DNA from 2 places in the Modestobacter lacusdianchii genome. Region 2 is predicted to be linked to the other one. Evidence: predicted binding sites of a transcription regulator. Region 2 holds the regulator's gene; the other holds the start of a gene.
The links. The regulator LexA, encoded in region 2, represses DNA repair genes until DNA is damaged. The targets are predictions, from matches to a motif close to TCGAACANNTGTTCGA.
Positions count from the first base shown of each region.

Region 1: ACJTNH_RS15005 (DUF222 domain-containing protein) is a predicted target of LexA. The motif match lies at 2,672-2,687, and genes of this name have one in related genera.

Region 1 covers NZ_JBJJTJ010000021.1:43,399-47,808, reverse strand. Annotated here, with positions in the region: gene ACJTNH_RS15010 (AAA domain-containing protein) at 1-1,389, shown strand, start outside; gene ACJTNH_RS15005 (DUF222 domain-containing protein) at 1,449-2,654, opposite strand; gene ACJTNH_RS15000 (MBL fold metallo-hydrolase) at 3,177-3,965, opposite strand; gene ACJTNH_RS14995 (alpha/beta hydrolase) at 3,962-4,410, opposite strand, start outside.
Region 2 covers NZ_JBJJTJ010000003.1:150,809-155,218, forward strand. Annotated here, with positions in the region: gene nrdR (transcriptional regulator NrdR) at 1-377, opposite strand, end outside; gene ACJTNH_RS03325 (LysM peptidoglycan-binding domain-containing protein) at 658-1,236, opposite strand; gene lexA (transcriptional repressor LexA) at 1,542-2,342, shown strand; gene ACJTNH_RS03335 (enoyl-CoA hydratase/isomerase family protein) at 2,401-3,189, opposite strand; gene ACJTNH_RS03340 (ABC transporter permease) at 3,186-4,410, opposite strand, start outside.

The DNA of each region.
Region 1 (4,410 bases), on a different contig from region 2:
CACCTGGACCTCGCCGAACACGGCTCGGCGGCGCTGCCCTGGGCCGGCGGGCAGGCGCCGGCACCGGACCCGTACCGGGAGGACGTCGCCGCTGCGCTGCGCGACCGCGGTCTGGTGGCGCGGACGGACGTCGGCCCGTCGTCGTCCACGGTCGACCTGACGGTGGCCCGGGCGGATGCGCCGGAGCAGCCGCTGCTGGCGGTGCTGCTCGACGGCGCGGCGTGGGCGGCGCAGCACCCGGTCGACCGCGAGCTGACGTACCTGGAGCTGGAGACGGCGCGCGGGTGGCCGGCGGTGCAGCGGGTGTGGCTGTCCGAGTGGCTGGCCGAGCGCGAGGCGGTGCTCGACCGGCTGGTCGCTGCCGTGGCCGGCGCCCACCCGCCGGTGCCGCTGCTGAAGCCGCTGGAGGTGCCGGTCACGCCGGTGGCCGAGCCGATCGCCGAGCCCCTGGACCTCGACGACGAGGACGACGGGCCGGTGGGTGAGCCGGTGCGGGTCGCGGCGCTGCCGGTCGTGACGCCGGCGCGGCTGCCGGGCGAGGAGCTGTTCCGGCCGTGGACGCCGAAGCCGGTGGGTGAGCCGACGACGCTGCGGCAGCTGGCGAACCCGGAGGCCGCGCGGCTGGTGCGCCGGCTGCTGACCGCGGGGGTGGCGGCGGAGGGGCCGGTCCACCGGGAACGGCTGGCTCGGGTGACCGCGGCGGCCTGCGGGGTGCCGCGGGTGAACGCCGCCCGGATCGAGTCGATCCTGGCGCTGCTGCCGGGGGGTGATGCGGAGTTCCTGTGGCCGGCGTCGGTGGACCAGGCGTCGTGGACCGCGTTCCGCCGGCAGACGGCGAGCACCGAGCGAGCCCTGGAGCACGTGCCGCCGCAGGAGGTCGCCAACGCGATGGTGGCGCTGTGCCGGTCGGCGGCCGGGCTGACCCGCGACGAGCTGTTCTCCCAGACGCTGGCGGTGTTCGGTCACCGCCGCCGGCACCCGGTGCTGATGCCCCACCTGGAGACGGCACTGGCCCAGGCGGTGCGGGCGGACCGGATCACCCGTGGCGGCTCGGGCCAGCTGCTCACCGCGGTGACGGACGACGCGGCACCGGGTGAGCTGGTGGTCCCGGTGGCCGGGCTCCCCCAGGTCCCCGTGGCTGCGGCGCCTCCGGCCCTCGTCGATGCGCTCCCGCATGTCCGTGAGGACCACACCTCGCCCGATGCCCCGGCCTCCCGCGAACCGGCCGCCACGGCTGGGTTCGGCCTCTTCGGCGTCGGTGGCGTCAGCCCGGCGCGTGCGGCGGCTGACCCGGAGGACGCGGGTGATCTCGCCGACCTGGCCGGCCGCAGCGAGACCAGCAGCGTGCCCGAACCGCGGGCAGCCGTGGACGAGCCCGTCGTCGGCTGACCCACGGCTCTCACCACCCGAGCCAGCAGGGCTCGGGTGGCGAGGACAGCTGCCCGCGATCACACGAGCAGCGGTGGTCCGATCAGGATCTCGGTGCCGTCGGGTCGCCAGGTGCGCCATCGCCCACCGGGATCTCGTTCGACCCGGAACCCGTGGTGGACCTTGGTGTGGTGCCGTTCGCAGAGAAGCGCTGAGTTCTCCAGCGACGTCTCGCCGCCGTGCAGCCAGTGGATGAGGTGGTGCACGTCGCACCACCACGATGGGGCGCCGCAGCCGGCGAACACGCAGCTCTTGTCACGGCGCTCGACGGCCTTGCGCAGGCCCGGGGTGACCACCCGGTGGTCCCGCCCCAGGTCCAGCGGCACACCGTCGGGGCCCATCACGATCCGGGAGATGCTGCCGTCGCAGGCCAGCCACCGGGCCCGGGCGGCGGAGATGCTGGCCCCGAACCCGGTGCGCGCAGCACCCGGGCCAGTGGCCGGGTCGACCGCATCGTCCAGGCTCAGCTGCAGCACCACGTGCGGCTTCACCGTGCGCAACGTCGGCAGACCGCCCGAGGCCAGCTGGTTGTCACACAACTGCACGAGCGCATCGGCGTTCTGCTGCGCCCGGGTCCGGGTGTCCCCCTTGGGGCGGCCGGCCTGCACGATCGACTCGATCGCCGCCTGCACCTTCTCCCCACCCACCGCGTCAAGATCGAACCGACCCGTGATGCTGCCGTCAGCGTGCTTGGCGATCGTCAGCCGCCTGCCCTCAGTCGGATCGGGCTCGATGCCGTCGGGGTCCAACGCGTCCTCGAAGGCCCGCACCGCCACCGCCAGCGACTGGTGCGGTGACCCCACCGCCACCTGCGCCCACACCCGATCGAACGCACCCAGGTCCACGTCCTGCTCGGCCGCCCGCGCTCGCTCCGGCTCACCCACCGCCGACGCCACGACGTCCATCTGTGCCGCCGTCACCGCACCCTCGGCGAACCCCGCCGCCAGCGCCGGGAAGTGCTCCAACGCCCGCCCCGACCGCACCACCCGCGACGCCTCTGCCGCCGAGAGCCGCGCGTGCCCGATCAGCCACGACCGCATCGACTTCAACCCATCGTGCTCAGCGGCCTGCGTGGTCTCCCCGTGCCGCACCGTGCGGGTCAACTCCGCCGCCACCCGGTTCTGCACCGCCACCAGCAACGCCGTCCGGTCCAACACCCCACCGTCACTCAGACCGTGCAGGTCATCGGTCGCCAGGGCGTCCAGAGCCGACATCAACTCGCTCACGACACCTCCCGACCGGTTCGAACGTGTGTGCGAAGAATACCGGCTGGGGAACCGCCGAACAACCCGAATCCGCAGGTCAAAGCCCTGTCCACAGATGTGACTCACGGCTTGACAAGAGCCGATCGGGACGTCGGCGCACCTCCGAGCACGTGCTCGCGACCCGCCGCCGTCGGCCAGGCAGGTGACGCCCGCCCACCAGCACGGCGTCCGAAGTGATCGGACCGCCCAGCAGCCCGACCACAACTCGTCAGACGCCCTACGGCGGCGCCGGTTCCTCGGCCAGGGTCGAGCGCCGGAGCGCCCTGCGGCGACGCCGGATCCTCGGCCAGGGTCGAGCGCCGACTGCCCACCGGCTCTCCGGGGGACCCGGGCCAGATCGCCCGCCGTCCACCCAGGAGGCCCGGGCCGGGTCTCGGCGCCGCCCATCGGCTCAGCGAGCGCACGACCCAGAGCGGGTCGGGCGCCACTGATCGCCTCGGCGAGCGGGAGCAGCCGGCGCCGGACCTGGCACCGACGGCCGGCTCAGCCCTGCGCCGCCAGGTCGACCGCCTCCCCCATCGGCAGCCACCGGACCCGCTGCCGCACCTCGTCCGGCGCCCCCGCCAGCGCACGCTCGACCCCGGCGCGGCCCTGCACGAAGTGACTCCAGCCCTCGTAGTGCACCGGCACGACGGTGCCGGCGTCGAGCAGCCCGCACAGTCGCACCGCCTGCCGGCCGGTCATCGAGTACCGCAGCGGACCGGTGACCGGGAAGCGCACGCCGCCGAGGTGCAGCACCGCGGTGTCCACCCGGAGCCGCTGCGCCACCTCCCGCAGCCCGCGGAACAGCACGGTGTCCCCGGTGATCCAGAGGCCGCCGTCGTCCTGACCGGCCGGGCGCACCAGGAACCCGACGACGTCCCCGGCGACCGGCCGGCTCAGCGGCGGTCCGTGCCGGGCCGGCGTCGCCACCACCTCCAACGACGGCCGGCCAGGCCCGGTCAGCACCGTCGCCTCGCCGGGCCGCAGGCCCCGCGCGCCACCACCCAGCCGCGCGGCACCGGAGGCGGTCGTCACCACGACCGGCACCGAGGGGAGCAGGGCCCGACCGGCGTCGTCCAGGTTGTCGGCGTGGTGGTCGTGGGTGAGCAGGACGGCGTCCACGGCCCCCAGCTCGCCCGCCGGAACGGCCGGCCCGGTCACCTTCCGCGAACTCGTGCCCCAGCCGAACCGGTAACGGCGACCCGGCGGGTCGAAGGTCGGGTCGGTGAGCAGCCGCCAGCCGTCGACCTCGACCAGCAGGGTGGGGCCGCCGACGTGGGTCAGCCTCACTGCGCCCCGGTGGCCATCGTGCGCGCCCCGCTCGCGTGCGCCAGCGCCCAGTCGAGCACCTCGTCGGCGATCTGCTGCCAGCCGGGCTGGGCCGGCAGCAGGTGGGCGTAGCCCGGGTACTCGCGGTGCTCGGTGACGGTGTCGCCCTTGTAGTGCGCGGCGTTGGAGCGCTGCACGGACGGCGGCATGATGTGGTCCTCGCCGCCGGAGACGAACAGCAGCGGCGGACGCGCGGGGTTGCGGTAGTCGACGTGGGCGTCCTGCGGTCCGGGCATGAAGTTGGCGAGCACCGAGCTCCACAGGATCGAGCCGGGCGCCGGGATGGCGTAGCGCTGGTAGAGCCGCCGCGACTCCTCGGCGTCGAAGGTGTTGGTGAAGGCGTAGTGCCACTGCTCCTCGGTGAGCGGGACGGCGCGGTGCCGGTTGGCCGGGTTCTTGAACGCCG
Region 2 (4,410 bases):
CTGGCGAACCGGAGGTAGGCCACCTCGTCGAGGTAGCGGAGCGGGCCCAGGATGGCCAGGCCGACCTCGTTGCTCGGCACCTCGGCGGACCCCGTGGCCCGCACGGCGTCCTCGACCTTGGCGGCGAGGACGGCCAGCTGAGCCTCGTCGACGGGCCGGCCCTGACAGGCCCGGCGCACCCCGGCGATGACCTTGTTGCGGTCGAAGGGCTCGCTGACGCCGCTGCGCTTGACGACGGCGAGCACCGGCTCCTCCACGGTGGTGAACCGGCGGCCGCAGACCGGGCAGGACCGACGACGACGGGTGGTCGCCCCCTCGTCGGTCTCCCGCGAGTCGACGACCCGACTGTCAGGGCTGTGGCAGAAGGGACAGCGCACCGGGCACCTCCTCGATCGGCGGGCCGCGAGAGCGACCGTCCGACGCTCCCTGTGGACCGACCGGGGGACATCCGGTGGATGTCCTGGGACTGACCTGGGGAAGCGCCTGTGGATGAGAACTACATCTCTGTCACACAAGATGTTGGGGTCAGGTTAGCTCCCGACCCCTACAGGTACGCAACCCCGGGGCGGCGTGTCGTCTTCCTCCGTCGCGTCCGCCCCGTCCGCACCAGGCGTGGAGCGCCACTGCCACCCAGCCCTGAGGCCACTGCCGGGCAGGTCAGGGCAGCTCCAGCTCCGCACCGGGCAGCAGGTCGACGCTGTCGAGCCCGTTGAGCTCCACGATCGCGTCGACCACCGCCCGCGGGTCCTCCTCCGGCGCGACCTCCCGGGCGATGGACCACAACGTGTCCCCCGACTGGACGACGACGGTCGAGGAACCGGCCAGCCGGAGGCCGCCGTCCCGGTCACCGAGCTCGACGACGACCACGGTGGCCGCAGCGATCGACAGACCGATGGCGACCGACAGCCCGGCGGCCACCCGCCGGCCACGGTCGGTCAGCCGCAGTGGCGCCGGACCGAGGTCGTACGGCGGCCACTCCCCCGCGACCCTGCCGGTGGCGGACCCGTCGCGCCCGCACCCGCCCCGCACCGGACGGGCCGCGGCGACCCCGTCGACCCGGACGGGTCGACCACCCGGCCTGGCCGGGTCGCGCCGGGCGACGGCCGGCGCGACGGACTGGGCACCCCGGACCCCGACGGCACGGGCCGGCGCCGGGCGGGCCGAGGCCGGCCGGACCGGACCCGGGCGGGACGACGCCGGGGTGGAGGCGGTGAGGCTGCGCTGCGGGCTGACCATCGGGACGCTCCTGCTGTCTGACTGTGCCGGACGGGACGACGACCGAGGGACCGGGCGACCAGGTGGTGCACTCGAACGCCTGTTCGACTCGAACGTCTGTGCGATGTCTACCGCACGGCAGTGACAGATCCACCCCTCGACACCGGATTTCTTCGAACACCTGTTTGAACTACACCGGTGCAACCCGCTACGGTGCACCTGCGATCGACACGGGGCCGCCCTGCCCGGCCACCGGCCCGGCGGCCGGGCGCCCCGGTCGACAGGCACCCGGAGACGCTGCCCCGGCAGCCGGACGAGGAGGACACATGGCGGCCGACGGCCCGACAGCAGACGGCGGCGCGAGCTCCTCCCGGCGCACGCGCGCCACGGACGACGACGCCGTCGCGGGTGGTGGCGCGGCGGTCCGCGAGTTCCCCGACCGCGGCGAGGCCGGCGACGGCCTGACCCAGCGGCAGCGCCGGGTGCTCGAGGTCATCCGCGACTCCATCGAGCGGCGCGGCTACCCGCCCTCGGTCCGGGAGATCGGCGAGGCCGTCGGCCTGTCCTCGGCCTCGTCGGTGGCCCACCAGCTGTCGGTGCTGCAGCGCAAGGGCTGGCTGCGGCGCGACCCGAACCGGCCCCGCGCGCTCGACGTCCGGCTGCCCGGCGACACCCCCGGGGCGCCCGCCGCCGACCCGGCCGCGCTGGCCGGCGCCGGGGCCGGCAGCGGCCTCGACGAGGCCGCCACCCCCCGCCCCACGTACGTGCCGCTGGTCGGCCGGATCGCCGCCGGTGGTCCGGTCCTGGCGGAGCAGGCCGTGGAGGACGTGTTCCCGCTGCCGCGGGAGCTGGTCGGCGAGGGCACCCTCTTCATGCTGAAGGTGGCCGGCGACTCGATGGTCGACGCGGCGATCTGCGACGGCGACTGGGTCGTCGTCCGCCAGCAGCCGACCGCGGAGAACGGCGAGATCGTCGCGGCCATGATCGACGGCGAGGCGACGGTGAAGACCTACAAGCGCCGCGACGGGCACGTGTGGCTGCTGCCGCACAACGACGCCTACGAGCCGATCCCCGGCGACGACGCCACCGTGCTGGGCCGCGTGGTCACGGTGCTCCGCCGGGTTTGACCCACCTGTCGACAGCCGGCGACCCCGCGGGGTCGCCGGCCGTCTCGGGGAATGCCGTTCAGCGCCGCTGGTAGTCCCCGTCCCGCTTCTCGAAGAACGCCCGGAGCGCCTCCTGGTGGTCCTCGGTCCGGAACATCTCCAGGAAGCGCTGGGTCTGCAGCGCCTGCCCCTGAGCGAAGTCCATCTCGAACGCGCCGGTGACCGCCTGCTTGGTGACCTCGACCGACAGCGGAGCCCGGGTGGCGATCCGCTGGGCCTTGGCGAGCGCGGCGTCCATCAGGTCGGCCGGCTCGTGCACCTCGGTCACCAGCCCCCAGTTCAGCGCCTGCTGGGCGGTGTACCGGGCCCCGGTCAGCAGGATCTCCTTCGCCGGCCCTAGCCCCACGACGCGCGGCAGCCGCCAGAAGCTCACGATGAGCCCGACGTTGACGCCGGCCGCGACGAAGAAGGCGTCCGTGGAGGCGATCCTGATGTCGCAGCAGAGGGCGAACTCCAGTCCCCCGCCGATCGTCGGGCCGTTGATGGCGGCGACGACCGGCGTCCGGAAGTGCTGCACGCCGTTGAGCACCCGGCCGAACTCGGCCAGATAGTCGGTGAGCTGCTCGTCGGTCATCGACTGGTCCTCACCGAGGTGGGCGCCCGCGGTGAACGCCCGCCCCTCGCCGGTGATCACCAGGCAGCGGACCTGCTCGTCGGCGTCGAGGACGTCCAGCGCCCTCATGAACGACCGCCGGCTCTCCCAGCTGAACGTGTTCGACGGCGGACTGTCCAGCGTCAGGACGGCGATGTGCGGGGTCTCGTAGCGCAGCTGAACCCCGGGGCCCACGTCGGTCGTGGTCACGGTCATGCGTTCTCCTCCGAGAGTGCGGGGGTGCGGGACGGAGCGGGGCGACGGCGCCGGACGGACTCACCCGGTCGGCGGTCGAGCAGGCGCATGGCGATGACCGCCACGACGATGTTGATCAGCAGGATGACCACCGACAGGGCGCCCACCCGCTGGTACAGCGACTCGTTGGACAGGTTGTAGAGGACGGTGGCGATGGTGGGGTTGGCGCCGGTGTAGAGGAACACCGACATCTCCAGCTCCCGGAAGAGCAGGACGAAGTTGAGCAGCCCGGCCGCCAGCAACGAGGGGCGCAGCAGCGGGACGGTGATCCTCCGCCAGGTACGGGCCCACGAGGCGCCCAGGCTCCTCGAGGCCTCCTCGACCTCGGCGCCGATCTGCCCCATCCCCGCGTGCACGTAGGCGAAGGTGAGCGGCAGCGCGCTGCCCGCGTAGGCGATGAGCAGGATCGACATCGACCCGCCCAGCCCGAACGGCGGGGCGGCGTACGCGATGATCAGCCCGATCCCCAGGACGGCGCCGGGGAAGGCGAGCGGCGCGGCCATCGCCGGCGCGATCACTGCGTTGCTGCGGGCCCGGGTCCGGTGCACCAGCCAGGAGGCCAGCAGCGCGAGAGCGAGGGCGATCACCGTCGCCGCGAGGGCGAGGAGGAGGCTGTTGCCCATCGCCGCGGTGATCAGTGGCTGGCTGAACACCTGCTCGTAGTTGCCGGTCAGGGTGAAGTTGTCCGCCCCGAACGGCCGGCCCAGCGCCTCCCGGAACGACGTCGCCAGCAGGATGCCGAACGGCAGCACGATGCTGAGGACGACGACCAGCGAGCAGAAGGCCAGCCCGGCGGCCCGCGCCGCCGGCCCGAGGCGGGTGACTTCCTGACGCCCCGGCTTGCCACCGATCACGGTGAACTTCCGGCCGCCGACCAGGCGCCGCTGGACCAGCAGCAGCGCGGCGATGATCACCAGGATCGGCACCGAGATGACCGCCGCGGCCTCGATCCGGGGCGGGAACTGCATGAGGCTCAGCAGCACGGTCGGGATGGTCTGGAAGCCGGTGGGCGCCCCGAGGATGGCGACCGGGCCGAAGATGACCGCAGCGCTGACGAAGACCAGGATCGAACCCGCGATCAGGGCCGGGGCGATCACGGGGAAGGTGACCGTCCGCAGCACCCGCAGCCGGGAGGCACCCAAGCTCGCAGCCGCGTGCTCCAGGGCCGGGTCGATGCCCTCC